One region of the Propioniciclava coleopterorum genome, then DNA from elsewhere that is predicted to be linked to it. Evidence: riboswitches for the same ligand, from Rfam matches in the RefSeq annotation. Region 1 holds a riboswitch; each other region holds the start of a gene.
What was found. Region 1 has a riboswitch for cobalamin ahead of G7070_RS17000 (ABC transporter substrate-binding protein). Riboswitches for the same ligand answer to the same signal wherever they lie in the genome.

Region 1 (3,910 bases):
TGTTGTGGCCGAAGACCATGATCATCAGCGAGGTGAGCGCCCCGCACAGCTGCCCCACGGCGACGCCGGCGAGGATGGTCCGGCTGGCGGGCAGGTCGCCGGAGCGGCCCCGCGCCAGGGCCAGGACGATCGCCAGGGCGGCCAGGGCCCCGGCGAACGAGGCCGCCATCATCAGCAGCGACTGCGGGGCGAGGACCCCGACGCCGAAGACCAGCACGAACACCGCCCCCACCGAGGCGCCGCTGGACACGCCGAGCAGGTAGGGGTCGGCGAGCTCGTTCCCGGTCAGGGACTGCAGCACCGCCCCGCACACCGCCAGCACGGCGCCGACGCAGGCGGCCCCCAGCACGCGCGGCGCCCGCAGCCGCCACACGATGTCGTCCTGCAGCGCCGTGACGCCCGCGCCCTCGATCAGGCGCAGCCGGCGGGCGATGACCGCGACGACGTCGGTCCACGGGACCTGCACCGAGCCGATGCCCAGCGCGATCACCATGGAGATCAGCAGCAGCACCGCCAGCCCGAGCGCGACCGGCGCGACGGGCGGCCGCCCGGCCGGGGGCGCCGGCCGGGGGCGGTGACGGGCGAGCGGTCGGACCCGCGCGTCGGCCACCATCTCAGGCGGGCAACCGCTCGAGCTGCTCCGCGAGGCTCCGCGCCCCGTCGATCAGCCCGACGCCGGGCGTGGACTGCGAGAAGGCCACCGTGACGATCCGGCCCTCGCGGACCGCGCGGAGGTTCTGCAGCACCGGGTCCGCCTGCAGGTGGGCCCGCTTCTGCTCGGCGGGGTCCCACGAGGCGTCGACCGTGACGATCACGTCCGGGTCGGCGGCGACGACCTGCTCCCACGAGACGCTCGCCCACGCCTTCGGCTGGTCGGCGAACACGTTGGTGGCGCCCACGGCGTCCAGGACGAGCGCGGGGCCGCCCCCGGCGCCGCCCACCGACGGCGCGGTGTCGCCGCCGTCCCACCACACGACGCGCAGACCGTCGCCGGCGCGGTCGGCGCGCAGGGACGCGAGCCGGGTGCGCTGGGCCTCGATCAGGGCGGTGGCCTCGGCGTCGCGGCCGAAGATGGCCCCGACCTCGCCGATGCCGGTCCAGACGTTCTCGAAGGTCGCCGCGGGGCGGTCGGCCACGTTCGGGCACCCGAACGGGTCGATGTAGGTGCCGATGCCGGACGCCGCGAGTTCCTCGCGTGACCCGACCCCCTTCTCGCCGAAGGCGCTGTTGTAGGACGCCAGCGCGAAGTCCGGGGTGGCCTGGAGGAACGCCTCGCGCGTGGGGTACTGCTCGGCGAGCACCGGCACCGTGGCGTAGGCGGCCTCGAGGTGCTCGGCGATCGCGTCGTCGAGGTAGGCCGTGCCCGCCAACTGGCCGGCGGCCCCCACCGAGAGCACCTCCTCGATGACCCCCTGGTTGAGCGCGACGGCGCGGGCGGGCGGCGCGTCCAGGGTCAGCGGCACGCCGCAGTTGGTGAGCGAGACGTGGAACGGGGCCTGCGACTCCGACGGCGACGAGCCCGGGGTGGCGTCCGGCGCGCCGGCGCAGCCGGTGAGGGCCAGCCCGGCGGCCAGGCCGAGGGCGACGAGACGGGTGATGGGTGATGAGGGACGCATGGGCGACTCCTTCGCGAACGGTCCTGACGCGGGACCGGAATGAACACGGACGCGTCCAGCCGGTCTTCGGACTCGGAATCACACGCCTCCGGCACCTTCCCGGGATCACTCCCAGTGGTGTCTTGCCGGAGGCATCATCCTCACCGCTGCGCGACAGTTCCGGACTCTCACCGGATTCCCACCCCTCGACGGATCGAGGGCGCTGGACGCCCTGAAGGTACCACGCGGCCGCACCCGGCCACGCCGGTCCCCCGGCGCCGGACGGCGCGGCGTTCGCCGGAACGCAAGCACCACGGGGTCGGACAGCGGAGGGCGGAGGAAGGGCCCCGACCCACGACCGTCAGGTCGGCGCCGCCGGGGCACCGGGGCTTGTCAGGCCCCGGACGCGGGGACGCCGGGTCCGGGCGGGGTGAAGCCGCCGAGCGCGCGGATCCGTGGCTCGTCCCGCAGGCGGTCCACCAGGGCGTGCAGGCCGGGCGGCTCGGGGTCGAAGGGGTCGTCCCACGCCATCTTGACGGTCTGCGGCGCCGCGGGCGTCGGCCCCGGCAGGTCGTGCACCGCGAAGCTCGCCCAGTCCACGGCGATGTCCCGCTCGCGGGACCGGGCGGCATCCAGCACGAGGCCGCGGGCGCGCGCCCGGGACGCCGACGGGGCCCGCGTCAGGGCCGCCGCGACGGCGGCCGGATCGGCGATCGGCTCCGCGCCGGACTGCAGCAGCGCAGCCAGCCCGCGGGGGCGTCCGGAGGCGTCGGCGCCGAGCTCGTGCCAGCGCAGGTCGAGGGCGTCGAGCCGCGGGTCGTCGGGGGCGATCCGGTGCCGCTCGGCCCACCCCCGGATCAGGCGGCGCTTGGCGCCCCACTCGGTGCCCTCGGTGCGGCCGGCGTCCAGGTCGTCCAGGAGCCGCGTCCAGGCGGCGTGGGCCGCCGCGCCCTCGGCGTCTCCGGACTCGGCCAGGGCGCGGGTGGCGTCGAGGTGGGCGCGCTGCAGCGCCCGGGCGGTCGTGGCTCCCCCGCCGGCGGCCGGGACGGCGGCGTCCGGGTCGACGGTCCAGGCCCGCAGCGCGGCGAGCGGGTCCGCGGGGCCCGGCGGGGGCGCGCCGCCCGCCTCGGCGCGCCGCAGCACGAGCTCGGTGGCGGCGACCGTCAGCCACATCACGGCGTCCAGGCTGGTGGTGTCGCCGGAGATGACGTGCAGCCGGCGGTAGCGCGCCGGGTCGGCGTGCGGCTCGTCGCGGGTGTTGATCAGGGGGCGGCTGCGGGTGGTCTGGTTGGACACCACGTCGCCGAGGAGGTCGCCGCGCTGCGACAGCGTGAACCGGCCGCGCCGCCAGTGCCCGGCGCCGCCGATGAGTTGGCGGCTCACCAGGAAGCCGATCAGCCAGTCCGCCAGCACCCGCGGGTCGGTGTCGCGGGCGACGAGGTAGTTCTCGTGGCTACCCCAGGTGTTGCCGTAGGAGTCGGTGTTGTTGCGGAACAGCCGGAACGTCACGTCGTGGCCCTCGTCGGCCTCGGCGGCCCGCGCCTGCGCCGCCAGGTCGACCAGGAGCGCGTCGCCGGCCCGCTGCGCGATCACCAGGTCGGCCGCCGACGTGCACTCAGGCGTGGCGTACTCCGGGTGCGACCCGATGTCGAGGTAGAGCCGGCCGCCGTTGCCCAGGAACGCGTTGGTCGAGGCGAACCGCGCCGCCAGGGGCGTGAAGAGCCGCGCCGCGGCCTCGTCGGAGGCCAGCCGCTTGCCGTCGGCGGTCGCCAGCAGCCCGTACTCGGTCTCGATCCCGACGATGCGGCGCATGGCCCGTCCTAGAGCTTGACGGCGTCCAGGAGGGCGCCGAGTTCGTCGCGGGTGACCTCGCGCAGTTCGCCCGGACGCAGCCGGCCCATCCGCACCGGCCCGATCTGGGTGCGCGAGAGCGCGGTGACGGGGTGGCCGACCTCCGCGAACATGCGCCGGACGATCCGGTTGCGGCCCTCGTGCAGCACCACGGTGACCATGGTGCGCCGGCCGGTCCCCGCGCCGAGCTTGACCAGGTCGGGTTTGACGGGGCCGTCCTCCAGCGTGATCCCGGACGCCAGCCTGCGGCGCGTGGCCTCGGTGAGGTCGCCCTCCACCTCGGCCACGTAGGTTTTGGTGAGCTCGTAGCTGGGGTGGGCCATCCGCTGGGCGAAGTCGCCGTCGTTGGTCAGCAGGATCATGCCGTCGGTGTCGGTGTCGAGGCGTCCGACGTGGAACAGGCCCTCGCCCGCGTGCTCGCCCAGGTAGTCGCTCAGGGTCGGGCGGCCCTGCGGGTCGCTCAT
Region 2 (3,910 bases), 1.8 Mb from region 1:
GCGTCGCCCGGGGGCCCGGGGATCGGGCGAATCGCCCCGTCGAGGGCCTCCGCCAGCGGCGTCCGTTCCCGGTGCGCCTGCAGCACCGCCTCCAGCCCGGCCGTCGCCGCCTGACCCTGCAGGTAGCCCGCGAGCAGCGTCTGCGGCGCCGAGCGATCGGCGTCCACGAGGAGGCAGTCGCCGGGCCAGGCGAGCGTGAGGCCGAGCGCTGTGGTGGTCACGCCGGGCGCACCGCTGGCCCCGGCCAGGACCACGGCGCTCACCGGTTGCTCCCCTGCTGGACCAGCGAGATCCGGTCGGCGGCGGCCAATCGGCTGACGAGTTCGGCCTGCTCGGTGGGCACGTACAGGTCGAAGGCCAGCGAGCCGTCCGGCTGCGCCGCCGGGGCCGCGACCAGCGTCGCCGCAACGCTGGCCGGCAGGTCGGCGGGCGCGGCGGCCGCCTCGGGCAACGCCACCATCAGGAACGGCGTGCCCGGCCGCAGGTCTCCGCCCGGGAACCGGCCCGGGCTCAGCCGGACGCCCACGCGTGCCACGCCGGTCGGCTGGGCGGCCGCACCCCACGTTCCGTCGATCAGCAGCGACCCGGCGGGAATGTCGGTGATGGCCGCCTGGCCGACCACTTCCCCGATGCGGCGATCGGGCACGGTGCGCAGGTCGAGGCCCGATCCCACCTGCACAACATCGAGATCGGCGGCCGCCAACACCTCGCCCCGGTACACGGTGCGATTCACCCGAAGAACCGGCTGGGATTCGACCGCATTCAGATACACGAATGCGGACAACAATCCGCCCAGGCACACGGCCACCACGCCGAAGGCCAGCCAGGCGGGGCTGCGGCGCAGCCTCACGAGGGGTCGCGAAGGTGGCGAAGGGTGAGCATCCATGGGGGTGGGTCCTCGTCGTCCGGGGGTGTGGGACGAGCCCGACTCTAAGGAACGCCGCCCCTTTCGCGCCAGTTGTCCACCATTCGAATGTGGACAACCGCCGCATTTCCACGATTTCTGTGGATAAGTCGGAAGGGACTCACAACCACCCTGAAAGAATCCTGAGAAACCGCGATGGATCCCCGAATGCCTTGTGGCGGGGCAGATCCCGCCGGGGAAATCGCCTTCCTCAGCGCGGCCGGTGCCGCGGCCACAGCGCCGGCGCGAGGCGTCCGAGCACCGTGGCGGCGAGCGCGCCGGCGGACACCGCGCCCGCCAGCCGGGTGGCGCGCGGCACGTCCTCCGGGGTCGGCGGGTCGCCGTAGCCGAGTTCGCCGCGGTCCTCGACGACGCCCCCGTAGACGTTGCGTCCCCCCAGTCGCACCCCCAGGGCCCCGCGAAGGCGGCCTCGACCACGCCGGCGTTGGGGCTCGGATGCGCGGACGCCTGCTCCCGCACCGCCCTCACGGCGGCGGCGCGGCTCCCGCCCACCAGCGGCGCGCACGCCACCGCCAGCGCGCCGGCCAACCGCGCCGGCACCCAGTTGGCCACGTCGTCGACGCGCGCGGCGGCCCACCCGAAGCGCTCGTAGCGCGCGTTGCGGTAGCCGACCATCGCGTCGAGGGTGTTGATCGCGCGGTAGCCCAGCAGCCCCGGGACGCCGGCGACCGCGCCCCAGAACAGCGGCGCCACCACCGCGTCGGAGGTGTTCTCGGCGACCGACTCAACCGTCGCGCGGGCGATGCCGGCGGCGTCCAGGGTCGCCGGGTCGCGGCTGACCAGGTTCCGGACGCGCCCGCGCGCGGCGGTGATGTCGTCGGCCGCGAGGGCGTCCGCGATCGCCTCGGCCTCGGCCGCGAGCGAGCGCCCACCCAGCACGGCCCAGGTCGCCACCCCGGTCAGCGCGGCGCGCAGCAGCGGTCGCTCGCGCACGCAGCGCTCGGCGACGACGCCCAGGGCCACCGCGCCCCCGACGAGGACGGCCTCGTGCGCGGCACCCCGGACGCGGGAGTCGGCGTACCAGCGCTCCTCCAGCATCCCGGCGGCGCGCCCGAAGCCGGCGACGGGATGGAACCGGCGGGGGTCGCCGAGCGCCCGGTCGGCCAGCCAGCCCAGCAGCAGTCCGGCCGCGGTGGCGAGGGGGAGGCGCATGGCGTCGGCGTCCTTTCGGCCCGGGGAGTCGGGGGCGAGTGTGCCATACTGACGCCCGCAGCGACGTGCTGAGGAACTCCGGTGAGCGACAGCGATTCCGGGACGGTCCCGCCACTGTGAGCGGCCCCCACCAGGGCCGTGAGTCAGGAACTCGCCCCGCTGCCGAGCTACGCATTCGGGCGAGGAAACCTGAGGAGGCTCCGTGGCGCTTCATGCCCCGGTCCAGAACCATCCCGCGGCGGACGGCCGCACCGCTCCCCCCACGGCGACGCCTATGCGCGTCGGCCAGGTCGTGCTGGTCGGCGGCGGCCCGGGGATCCCGATCTGCTCACCGTCGGCGGGCTGCGGGCGCTGCGCGAGGCCGATGTCGTGCTGTACGACCACCTCGCCCCGGCGGCCTGCCTCGAAGAGTGCCGCCCGGGCGCGACGCTGATCGACGTGGCGAAGTTCCCGCGCGGCGCTCAGACCGCGCAGGACCGCATCAACGACCTGCTCGTGGAGCACGCCCGCACCGGCGCGACCGTCGTGCGCTTTAAGGGCGGTGACCCGTTCGTGTTCGGGCGCGGCAGCGAGGAGTGGCTGGCGTGCGCCGCGGCGGGCATCCCGGTGCGCGTCATCCCAGGGGTGTCGTCGGCGATCGCGGGGCCCGAACTCGCGGGCATCCCCGTCACGCACCGCGGCATCACGCAGCAGTTCACGGTCGTGACCGGGCACGTCGGACCCGATCACCCCGCCTCGACGGTCGACTGGGACGCCCTGGCCCGCTTCGCCGGGACGCTGGTCATCCTGATGGGCGTCAAGGCGCTGCCCGCGATCAGCGCCGGGCTGATCGCGCGCGGGATGGCCGCCGACACCCCGGCCGCGATCGTCGCCGACGCGGGGCTCCCCGGCCAGACGGTGGTCCGCGGGACGCTGGGGTCGCTGCCCGCGCTCGCGGACGCCGCGGGCGTCCGGCCGCCGGCGCTGACGGTCATCGGCGAGGTCGTCGGGCTCGAGCTCCCCTGACGCTCTGGCGCGGGGAAGCCGCGTGTGACAGCGTCGGACGCATGGGACGCATCATCTTCGACACCGCCACCACCCTCAACGGCTTCATCGCCGACGAGGACAACTCGCTGGCCTGGCTCTTCGCGGTCGAGAACGGCACCCAGCCCGACGAGGGCCTGTTCCCCGCGGACCCCGGCGTCATGGTCGAGGGCTCGACCACCTACGAGTGGGTGCTGGAGGAGTCCGACATCCTCGCCCACCCGGAGCGCTGGGCCGAGTTCCACGGCGAGCGTCCGTGCTTCGTCTTCACGTCCCGGACGTTGCCCGTCCCGCGGGGCACCGACATCCGGTTCGTGTCCGGCCCGGTGAGCGACGCGCTGCCGGCGATCCGGGAGGCGGCCGGCGACCGGGACATCTGGGTCGTCGGGGGCGGGGACCTCGCCGGGCAGTTCCTCGACGCGGACGCCCTGGACGAGATCGCGATCTCGGTTGCGCCGGTCGCCCTGGCGGGCGGCGCCCCGCTGCTGCCGCGGCGCGTGGAGTCCGACCGGCTGCGGCTGGAGTCGGCGACCAGGGTCGGCCAGTTCGCGCGGCTGGTCTACACGGTGCTTCCGCGGGCCTGACCGGCGCCGCGGCGTCCGCTCACTTCGCTGCGGCGTCCGCCCACCGGGAACCCGCCCAGCCGCGGCGTCACCATACCCAGCGGGCGGCCGCCTCCCAGGTGTCCTCGGGCGTGGCGTTGAACGCGATGGCCGCGCCCGGCGCGTGCACCCGCACCAGGTTGGTGACCCGCTCGAACAGCCCGTGCCCGCCGCGCGCCCAGGCATCGGCCGGCCGCGGGCTGGCCGC
Region 3 (3,910 bases), 1.7 Mb from region 1:
CCCGCCCGGCCCGCGCGAGGGCGTCCGGGCCGGCGTTGGCGCGGCCGTCGGTGACGACCACGAGCAGCGGACGCGTCCGCGGGTCCCGGACGCGCTCGCGCAGGATCACCCGCGCCGCCTCCTCCAGCCCCTCGGCCAGCGGTGTCCGGCCGCCGGCGGGCAGGTCCTCCAGCCGGGACGCGGCGATGTCGATCGAACCCGTGGGCGGCAGCGCCACCTCGGCGCCGGAGCGCCGGAACGTGACCAGCCCGACGCGGTCCCGGCGGCGGTAGGCGTCCAGCAGCAGCGACAGGATCGCGGTCTTCACCGCGGTCATCCGGCGCCGGGCGGCCATCGAGCCAGAGGCGTCCACGCAGAACAGGATGAGGTTCGCCTCGCGGCCCTCCCGGGCGGCGACGCGCAGGTCGGACGCCTCCAGCCGCACCCGGCCGCCGTCCGCGCGGCGCGCGCCCTGGTGCCGGGCGGCCGCGATCAGCGTCTCGACGAGGTGCAGCGATCCCGCCCCGGACGCCGCGGGCTCGGCCCCGATCCGGCGGCCCTGGGTCGAGAGCGCGCGGCTGCGGCGTCCCGCGCTGCCGGCGCCCATCCCGCGGACCGCGAACAGCCGGGGCGGTAGGGCGCGGCCGCGGTGACCGTCCTGTCCGGTCCGGCGTCGGCGGGGGCGTCCAGCGGCGGCGGGTCGAGGTCCTCGGGCGGGGCGGAGCCCTGGGGATCGGTCGCCGGCTGCGGGGCGTCGGAGCGTCCGGTCGGGTCGGAACCCTCGGGTGCGTCGGGGCGCCCGGGGGCGTCGGTCGCAGGCTCGCCGGACCCGTCGGTGTCATCGGCGGCCTCCTGACCGGGATCGTCCGGGCCGGGGTCGTCCGGGCCGGGGTCGTCCGGGCCGTCGGGCTCGGGCGGCAGGTCGTCGGGGTCGGGCTCGGGCTCGTCGTCGCCCAGGAGTCGGTCGAGCAGGTCCTCGTCGAGGCCGGGGGCGTCGAACGGGTTGCGGCGCCGGCGGTGCGGCAGGGCGAGCAGCGCGGCCTGCCGGATGTCGGCGCGCGTCACGGTGCCGCGTCCGGACCAGGCGGCGTGCGCGACCGCGGCGCGGGCTGTGACGATGTCGGCGCGCAGGCCGTCCACCTCGAAGCCGGCGCACACCCGGGCGATCGCGGCGAGCGCCGCCCCGCTGAGCGCCACCGAGCCGATTCGGGCGCGGGCGTCCCCGATCCGGGCGCTCAGTGCGGCGTCCTGCGGCGCGAACCGGGCGGCGAAGGCGGCGGGGCCGGCGTCGAAGGCGAGCCGGCGGCGCACCACCTCGACCCGGTGCCCCGGATCGCGCGGCGCGGCGACCTCCACCGTGAGCCCGAACCGGTCCAGCAGCTGCGGACGCAGTTCGCCCTCCTCGGGGTTCATCGTGCCGATCAGGACGAAGCGGGCGGCGTGCTCGACCGAGATGCCGTCGCGCTCGATGGTGGCGCGTCCCATCGCGGCGGCGTCCAGCAGGAGGTCGACCAGGTGGTCGTGCAGCAGGTTCACCTCGTCGACGTAGAGGATGCCGCGGTGCGCCCGGGCGAGCAGCCCCGGCTCGAACGTCACCCGCCCCGCCGACAGGGCGCTCTGCAGGTGGATCGACCCGAGCACGCGATCCTCGGTGGCGCCGACGGGCAACTCCACCAGCCGCACGGGCCGGGTGCGTCGCGCGCGTCCCGCGGCCGGCCATTCCGCGACGGGGTGGTCGTCGGACGCCGCCCCGCCGTGGTCGTCGCGTGCCGCCCCGGGACGCACGCCCGGGCCGGGCGACGGCGTGGCGGCGGGCACGTCGGGCGACGTGGCGGTGGGGTCGTCGGGGTCGATCGAGAACCGGTCCCCTTCGAAGACGTCGACGGGGGGCAGCACCGCGGCGAGCGCGCGGACGGCGGTGGACTTGGCGGTCCCCTTCTCGCCGCGGATCAGCACACCGCCGATCTCCGGGGAGATGGTGGACAACACCAGGGCCAGGCCCATGTCGTCGAGGTCGTCGGCCTCGCAGCCGACGATGGCCGAAAAGGGGTACTGCAGTGGCATGTGAGGCTCCCGCTCTGTCGCCAACCGGTCGGTCGTGGCGCGAGGCCGGTCTTCGGACTTGGCCGAGTCCCCTCCCGGGGCTCGGTTCACCGCAGCGGGCCTGTGCCGGAATCTCACCGGCTTCCCAGATTCTCCCCGTCGCGCGCGCTTCGCCGTCTCCGACGAACGTCACTTCGGGGCACCTCGTGCCGCCGCCCACGATAGCGTGGTGACCCGTGTTGAACCGCGTCGATCCCACCCGCCGGTTGACCGTGGTCGGGATCGGCGCGGACGGTCTCGCCGGGCTCCCCGCCGCGTCCCGCGCCCTCATCGAGGACGCCGATGTGCTGCTGGGCGCCCCCCGGCAACTCGCGCTCGTCCCGGAGGCCGCCGACCAGCGCCGCCTCACGTGGCCCTCCCCGCTGAAGGCGGGCCTGCCTGGCCTGCTGGCGAAGCTGCCGCAGGGCGACGTGGTGGCCGTCGCGTCGGGCGACCCGCTGGTGTCCGGCATCGGCGCGACCCTGGTCGAACTCCTCGGGGCGGACGCCGTCCGCATCGTGCCCGCCGTCTCCTCGGTGGCGCTCGCCCGCGCCGAACTGGGCTGGTCGGCCGCGGACACCGCCGTCGTCAGCCTCGTCGGGCGTCCGATCGGCCTGCTGGCCCGCGAACTCGCGCCCGGACGCCGCGTGCTCGCCCTGTCCGCGGACGAGACGACCCCGGCCGCCGTCGCCGCCCTGCTCGTGGGCGCGGGCTACGGGGCGAGCCGGCTGCACGTCCTGGGCGACCTCGGCTCGGCCGCCGCGTCCCGGATCGACGGGATCGCCGACGCCTGGTCGGCCCGCTCGCCGCGGCTGAACGTGGTGGGCATCGAGGTCGTCGGGCCGCACCGCCTGGGCTGGACGCCCGGTCTGCCCGACACGGCCTACGCCCACGACGGCCAACTGACCAAGCGCGACCTGCGCGCCTCGGCCCTGGCGCGGCTGGCGCCCACGCCCGGCGGGCTGCTGTGGGACGTCGGCGCCGGCGCCGGTTCCGTCGGCATCGAGTGGTTGCGCGCGCACCCGACGTGCCGGGCGATCGCGATCGAGTCCAACCCGGAGCGGGCCACACGGATCATGCGCAACGCCACCACGCTCGGCGTGCCGGGGCTGCGCGTGGTGCGCGGGGCTGCGCCCGAGGCGCTCGCCGGGCTCCCCGAGCCGGACGCGATCTTCGTCGGTGGCGGCGCGAGCGTCCCGGGTGTGCTCGACACCTGCCTGGCCGCACTGCGTCCCGGCGGGCGGCTGGTCGTCCACGGCGTCACGCTGGAGACCGAGATGCGGCTCGCCGGCCTGTTCGCCGAGCGCGGGGGCGAACTGACCCGCATCGGCATCGAGGTCGCCGCACCGCTGGGCTCCTTCACCGGCTGGACCCCCGCCCGCTGCGTCACCCAGTGGGCCTGGACCAAGCCCGCCTGAGCCGTTCCGGCTACCGGCGCTTGATGGTGCGGTCGCGGCGCGGGTCGTACAGGTAGGACTCCCCCGCCGAAGCCGGATCGAGCGTGCGGCCGACCATGATCAGCGCCGCCTGGCGCAGCCCGGCCGCCTCCACGGCGTCCGCGATGGTGGCGACTGTGCCCCGCAGGATCTGCTGCTCGGGCTGACTCACCCGGTGGGCGACGACGACCGGGCAGTCCGCCCCGACGTGCGGCGCCACCTCGGCCATCAGTTCCCGGGTGCGGGTGATCGCCAGGTGCAGCACGAGCGTGGCTCCGGTCGCGGCGAATGCGGCCAGGGCCTCCCCGCTCGGCATCGCGGTGGAGCGGGCCTGGGTGCGGGTGAGCACCACCGATTGGCCCAGCAGTGGCACGGTGAGTTCGCGTCCCACCGCGGCGGCCGCCGCCGCGTAG
Region 4 (3,910 bases), 1.4 Mb from region 1:
TGGCTGCTCGTAGACGTCCTCGGGGACGATCAGCACGACGGGGCCGGGGCGGCCCGCGACGGCGACCGCGGCGAGCTCGGCGACGGCGGCGGGGATGTCCGCGGCGGCGTCCACCGAGATGACGCGCTTGCTGACGGCCTTGAACAGGTCGGGCTGGTGGATCTCGGTCAGCGCGCCGGTGCCGCGGCTGGCGCGGTGGATGTCGGAGGTGAGCACGAGCACCGGGATGCCGGACGCGCGCGCCTCCCCCAGGCCGCCGACCGCGAACGTCGCCCCGCCGCCCGAGGAGACCTCGACGACGCCGATGCGTCCGGTGGCGCGGGCGAAGGCGTCCGCCATGAACGCCGCGTGCCGCTCGTCGCGTGCCAGCACGTGCCGGACCCCGGCGGTGTTGGACTCGAGCGCGTCGTAGAACGCGACCCCCGTATCGCCGGGGACCCCGAAGATGGTGGTCAGCCCGGCTGCCCCCAGGGATGCCACCAGCAGCTCCGCGCCCGTCTCGCTCATGTTGTTCTCGTCCTCCAGAGGTGTCACGCCGTTGTTTGCATGCAAGTATGCATACGAGTTGTTCGGCGGTCAATGGTCCGTCTTGCCGGGATCGGCACCGCCCCCGAGGCGGGTCGGCGGGGTTCCGCCTGCGCGGGATCGGGCCTAGCCTCGAGGCACGACCCGAGGAGCGACCATGGCGACCACGTTCGAACCGGACCTCATCAGCTGCGCCACCTGCGGGGTGGAGGCGACGACGCCGCTCCCCGCGGTCTGCCCGATCTGCGCCGACGAGCGGCAGTGGGTGCCCGCGTCCGGGCAGGCGTGGACGACCCAGGCGGATCTCGCGGCGCGCTCGGTCGTGACGGTCGGCCAGGTGGACGAGCGACAGTGGAGCGTGACCGCGTCCGACGTCGGCATCGGTCAAACGATGCAGGTGATCCGGACGGCGGACGGGGTCGTGCTGTGGGACCCGATCGGCCTGGTCGACCGCGGCGCGGTCGGGTTCATCGAAAGCCTGGGCCCGGTGATCGCGGTGGTCGCGAGCCACCCGCACATGTACGGCGCCCAGGTCGCCTGGTCGCGGGCGCTGGACGACGCGCCGGTGCTGATTTCGCGTCCGGACGCGGGCTGGGTGCAGCGGCGCGACGAGCGCCTGGTGGAGATCGAGGGCGCCCACCGCCTGGCCGAGGACGCCGAGATCGTCACGCTCGGCGGCCACTTCGCGGGCAGCCTCGTCCTGCACTGGACGTCCGGCGCGGACGGCCGCGGCGTCCTGCTGGCCGGCGACACGATCATGGCCAACCCCGACCGCAGCAGCGTGAGCTTCATGCGCAGCTACCCCAATCGGATCCCGCTGTCGGGCTCGACGGTCGAGCGGATGCTCGCCACGCTGGGCGAGCGCAGCTACTCCCGGCTCTGGTCCAACTTCGCCAACGCCATCACCGAGGACGCCGACCGGGTGGTCGCGGCGTCCGCTGCCCGCCACATCGGCTGGGTGACGGGCGCCTTCGACGACGCCACCTGAGCCCCCGCCCACTAGATGTGGGGGTTACAGCCGTGTGATTTTCCGTATATAGTGGCGGACGCAGCGGTTCGGCCCACCAGCCAGGTGGGTCGTCGCAAGAGGGAATCCGGTGAGAGTCCGGAACTGCCCCGCAGCGGTGAGTGGGAACGACCGCCGTCAACAGCACTGGGACGCCACGTCCTGGGAAGCGACGGCCAGTAGGACCGACCGGCACGTACAGCCGGTCCCAGCCCACGAGTCCGAAGACCTGCCTCTGCCGCCCGACGCGTCCCCGGACGCCCGGGCGCCCGTTTGCTCGGCCTCGCGGGAGGGCTGCGCCGCGGCGGACCCTCCGGTCCGCGTCGGTCCCACCCCTTTTCGTCGGCTGCGCAGGCACACCCACTTCGCGACGGATCGGACGGAAGGGACTCCCTCACGTGAGCATCACCATCTACAGCAAGCCCGCCTGCGTGCAGTGCACGGCCACCTACCGGGCGCTGGACAAGCTCGGCCTGGCCTACGAGGTCGTCGACCTGGCCGCGGACGAGGCCGCGCTCCTCGAGGTGTTGGCCCTGGGCTACCAGCAGGCGCCGGTCGTGGTCGCCGACGACGAGCACTGGTCCGGGTTCCGTCCGGATCGGATCCAGGCGGCGGCCGCACGCGTCGCCGCGGCCTGACGTGGCGGCCGCCCAGGCCGCTGTCCGGCTGGTGTACTTCTCCTCCACCTCGGAGAACACCCATCGCTTCGTGTCCAAGCTGGGCCTGCCCGCGTCCCGGATCCCGCTGCGCGGCTCGGACGAACCGCTGCGGGCGGCCGCACCCTACGTGCTGGTCGTCCCCACCTACGGCGGCGGCAACCAGGGCGGCGCGGTCCCCAAGCAGGTCATCCGCTTCCTCAACGACGTCGACAACCGCGCCCTGATCAGGGGCGTCATCACCGCCGGCAACACCAACTTCGGCGAGGCCTACTGCCTCGCCGGCACGATCATCGCCGCCAAGTGCGGCGTCCCCCACCTCTACCAGTTCGAACTGATGGGCACGCCCGACGACGTCGAGGCTGTCCGCGAAGGGCTCCACTCATGGCTTCCACCGTTCTCACCGACCCCGGCACCGACCAAGCCGACGTCCACCGCCTCGACCACCACGCGCTGAACGCGCTGCTGAACCTCTACGACGCGGACGGCCGCATCCAGTTCGACGCCGATCGGCTCGCCGCCCGGCAGTACTTCCTGCAGCACGTCAACCAGAACACCGTCTTCTTCCACTCGCTGAAGGAGAAGCTCGACTACCTGGTGGAGGAGGGCTACTACGAGGCCGGCGTCCTGGACGCCTACGGGTTCGACTTCGTGAAGTCGCTGTTCAAGCGGGCCTACGCGGTGAAGTTCCGGTTCCCGACCTTCATGGGCGCGTTCAAGTACTACACCTCCTACACGCTGAAGACCTTCGACGGCAGCCGCTACCTCGAGCGGTTCGAGGACCGCGTCTGCATGGTCGCCCTGACCCTCGCCGCGGGCGACCGCGCGCTGGCCGAGCAGATCACCGACGAGATCATGGCGGGACGCTTCCAGCCGGCGACCCCGACCTTCCTGAACGCCGGCAAGGCGCAGCGCGGCGAACTCGTCTCCTGCTTCCTGCTGCGCGTGGAGGACAACATGGAGTCGATCGCCCGGGCGATCAACTCCTCGCTGCAGCTGTCCAAACGGGGCGGCGGCGTGGCGCTGTCGCTGAGCAACATCCGCGAGTCGGGCGCCCCGATCAAGAAGATCCAGAACCAGTCCTCGGGCGTGATCCCGGTGATGAAGCTGCTGGAGGACTCCTTCTCCTACGCCAACCAGCTCGGCGCGCGCCAGGGCGCGGGCGCGGTGTACCTGCACGCCCACCACCCCGACATCCTGAGCTTCCTGGACACCAAGCGCGAGAACGCCGACGAGAAGATCCGGATCAAGACGCTGTCGCTGGGCGTCGTCATCCCCGACATCACCTTCGAGCTGGCGCGCGCCGGCGAGGACATGTACCTGTTCAGCCCCTACGACATCGAGCGGGTCCACGGCGTCCCGTTCACCGAGATCTCGATCAGCGAGAAGTACCACGAGCTCGTCGACGACGGCCGCATCGGCAAGAAGAAGATCAACGCGCGCAAGTTCTTCCAGACGCTCGCCGAGATCCAGTTCGAGTCGGGCTACCCCTACATCGTCTTCGAGGACACGGTGAACCGCGCCAACCCGATCGACGGGCGCGTGACGATGTCGAACCTGTGCTCGGAGATCCTGCAGGTCTCCACGCCGTCGACCTATCACGACGACCTGTCCTACGACGTCGTCGGCAAGGACATCTCCTGCAACCTCGGCTCGCTCAACATCGCCCGGGCGATGGACTCAGGCGACCTCGGCCGCACCGTGGAGGTGGCCGTCCGCGCCC

Region 2: linked by a shared signal. The riboswitch ahead of cobA (uroporphyrinogen-III C-methyltransferase) and the one ahead of G7070_RS17000 (ABC transporter substrate-binding protein) in region 1 are both predicted to bind cobalamin.
Region 3: linked by a shared signal. The riboswitch ahead of G7070_RS09060 (ATP-binding protein) and the one ahead of G7070_RS17000 (ABC transporter substrate-binding protein) in region 1 are both predicted to bind cobalamin.
Region 4: linked by a shared signal. The riboswitch ahead of nrdH (glutaredoxin-like protein NrdH) and the one ahead of G7070_RS17000 (ABC transporter substrate-binding protein) in region 1 are both predicted to bind cobalamin.

Annotation. Positions count from the first base shown of each region.
Region 1 is NZ_CP049865.1:3,588,325-3,592,234, forward strand. It holds gene G7070_RS16995 (FecCD family ABC transporter permease) at 1-517, opposite strand, end outside; gene G7070_RS17000 (ABC transporter substrate-binding protein) at 615-1,616, opposite strand; cobalamin riboswitch at 1,657-1,838, opposite strand; gene G7070_RS17005 (proteasome accessory factor PafA2 family protein) at 1,989-3,407, opposite strand; gene G7070_RS17010 (pseudouridine synthase) at 3,416-3,910, opposite strand, start outside.
Region 2 is NZ_CP049865.1:1,742,113-1,746,022, reverse strand. It holds gene G7070_RS08405 (CpaE/TadZ family protein) at 1-263, opposite strand, end outside; gene cbiB (adenosylcobinamide-phosphate synthase CbiB) at 260-2,077, opposite strand; cobalamin riboswitch at 2,124-2,250, shown strand; partial or broken gene cobA (uroporphyrinogen-III C-methyltransferase) at 2,352-3,082, shown strand; gene G7070_RS08385 (dihydrofolate reductase family protein) at 3,124-3,684, shown strand; gene G7070_RS08380 (hypothetical protein) at 3,752-3,910, opposite strand, start outside; gene G7070_RS08375 (Imm1 family immunity protein) at 3,903-3,910, shown strand, end outside.
Region 3 is NZ_CP049865.1:1,888,608-1,892,517, reverse strand. It holds gene G7070_RS17750 (vWA domain-containing protein) at 1-586, opposite strand, end outside; partial or broken gene G7070_RS09060 (ATP-binding protein) at 964-2,043, opposite strand; cobalamin riboswitch at 2,084-2,229, opposite strand; gene cbiE (precorrin-6y C5,15-methyltransferase (decarboxylating) subunit CbiE) at 2,259-3,479, shown strand; gene G7070_RS09050 (cobalt-precorrin-4/precorrin-4 C(11)-methyltransferase) at 3,490-3,910, opposite strand, start outside.
Region 4 is NZ_CP049865.1:2,180,294-2,184,203, reverse strand. It holds gene G7070_RS10425 (thiamine pyrophosphate-binding protein) at 1-507, opposite strand, end outside; gene G7070_RS10420 (MBL fold metallo-hydrolase) at 683-1,513, shown strand; cobalamin riboswitch at 1,561-1,782, shown strand; gene nrdH (glutaredoxin-like protein NrdH) at 1,930-2,169, shown strand; gene nrdI (class Ib ribonucleoside-diphosphate reductase assembly flavoprotein NrdI) at 2,171-2,644, shown strand; gene nrdE (class 1b ribonucleoside-diphosphate reductase subunit alpha) at 2,572-3,910, shown strand, end outside.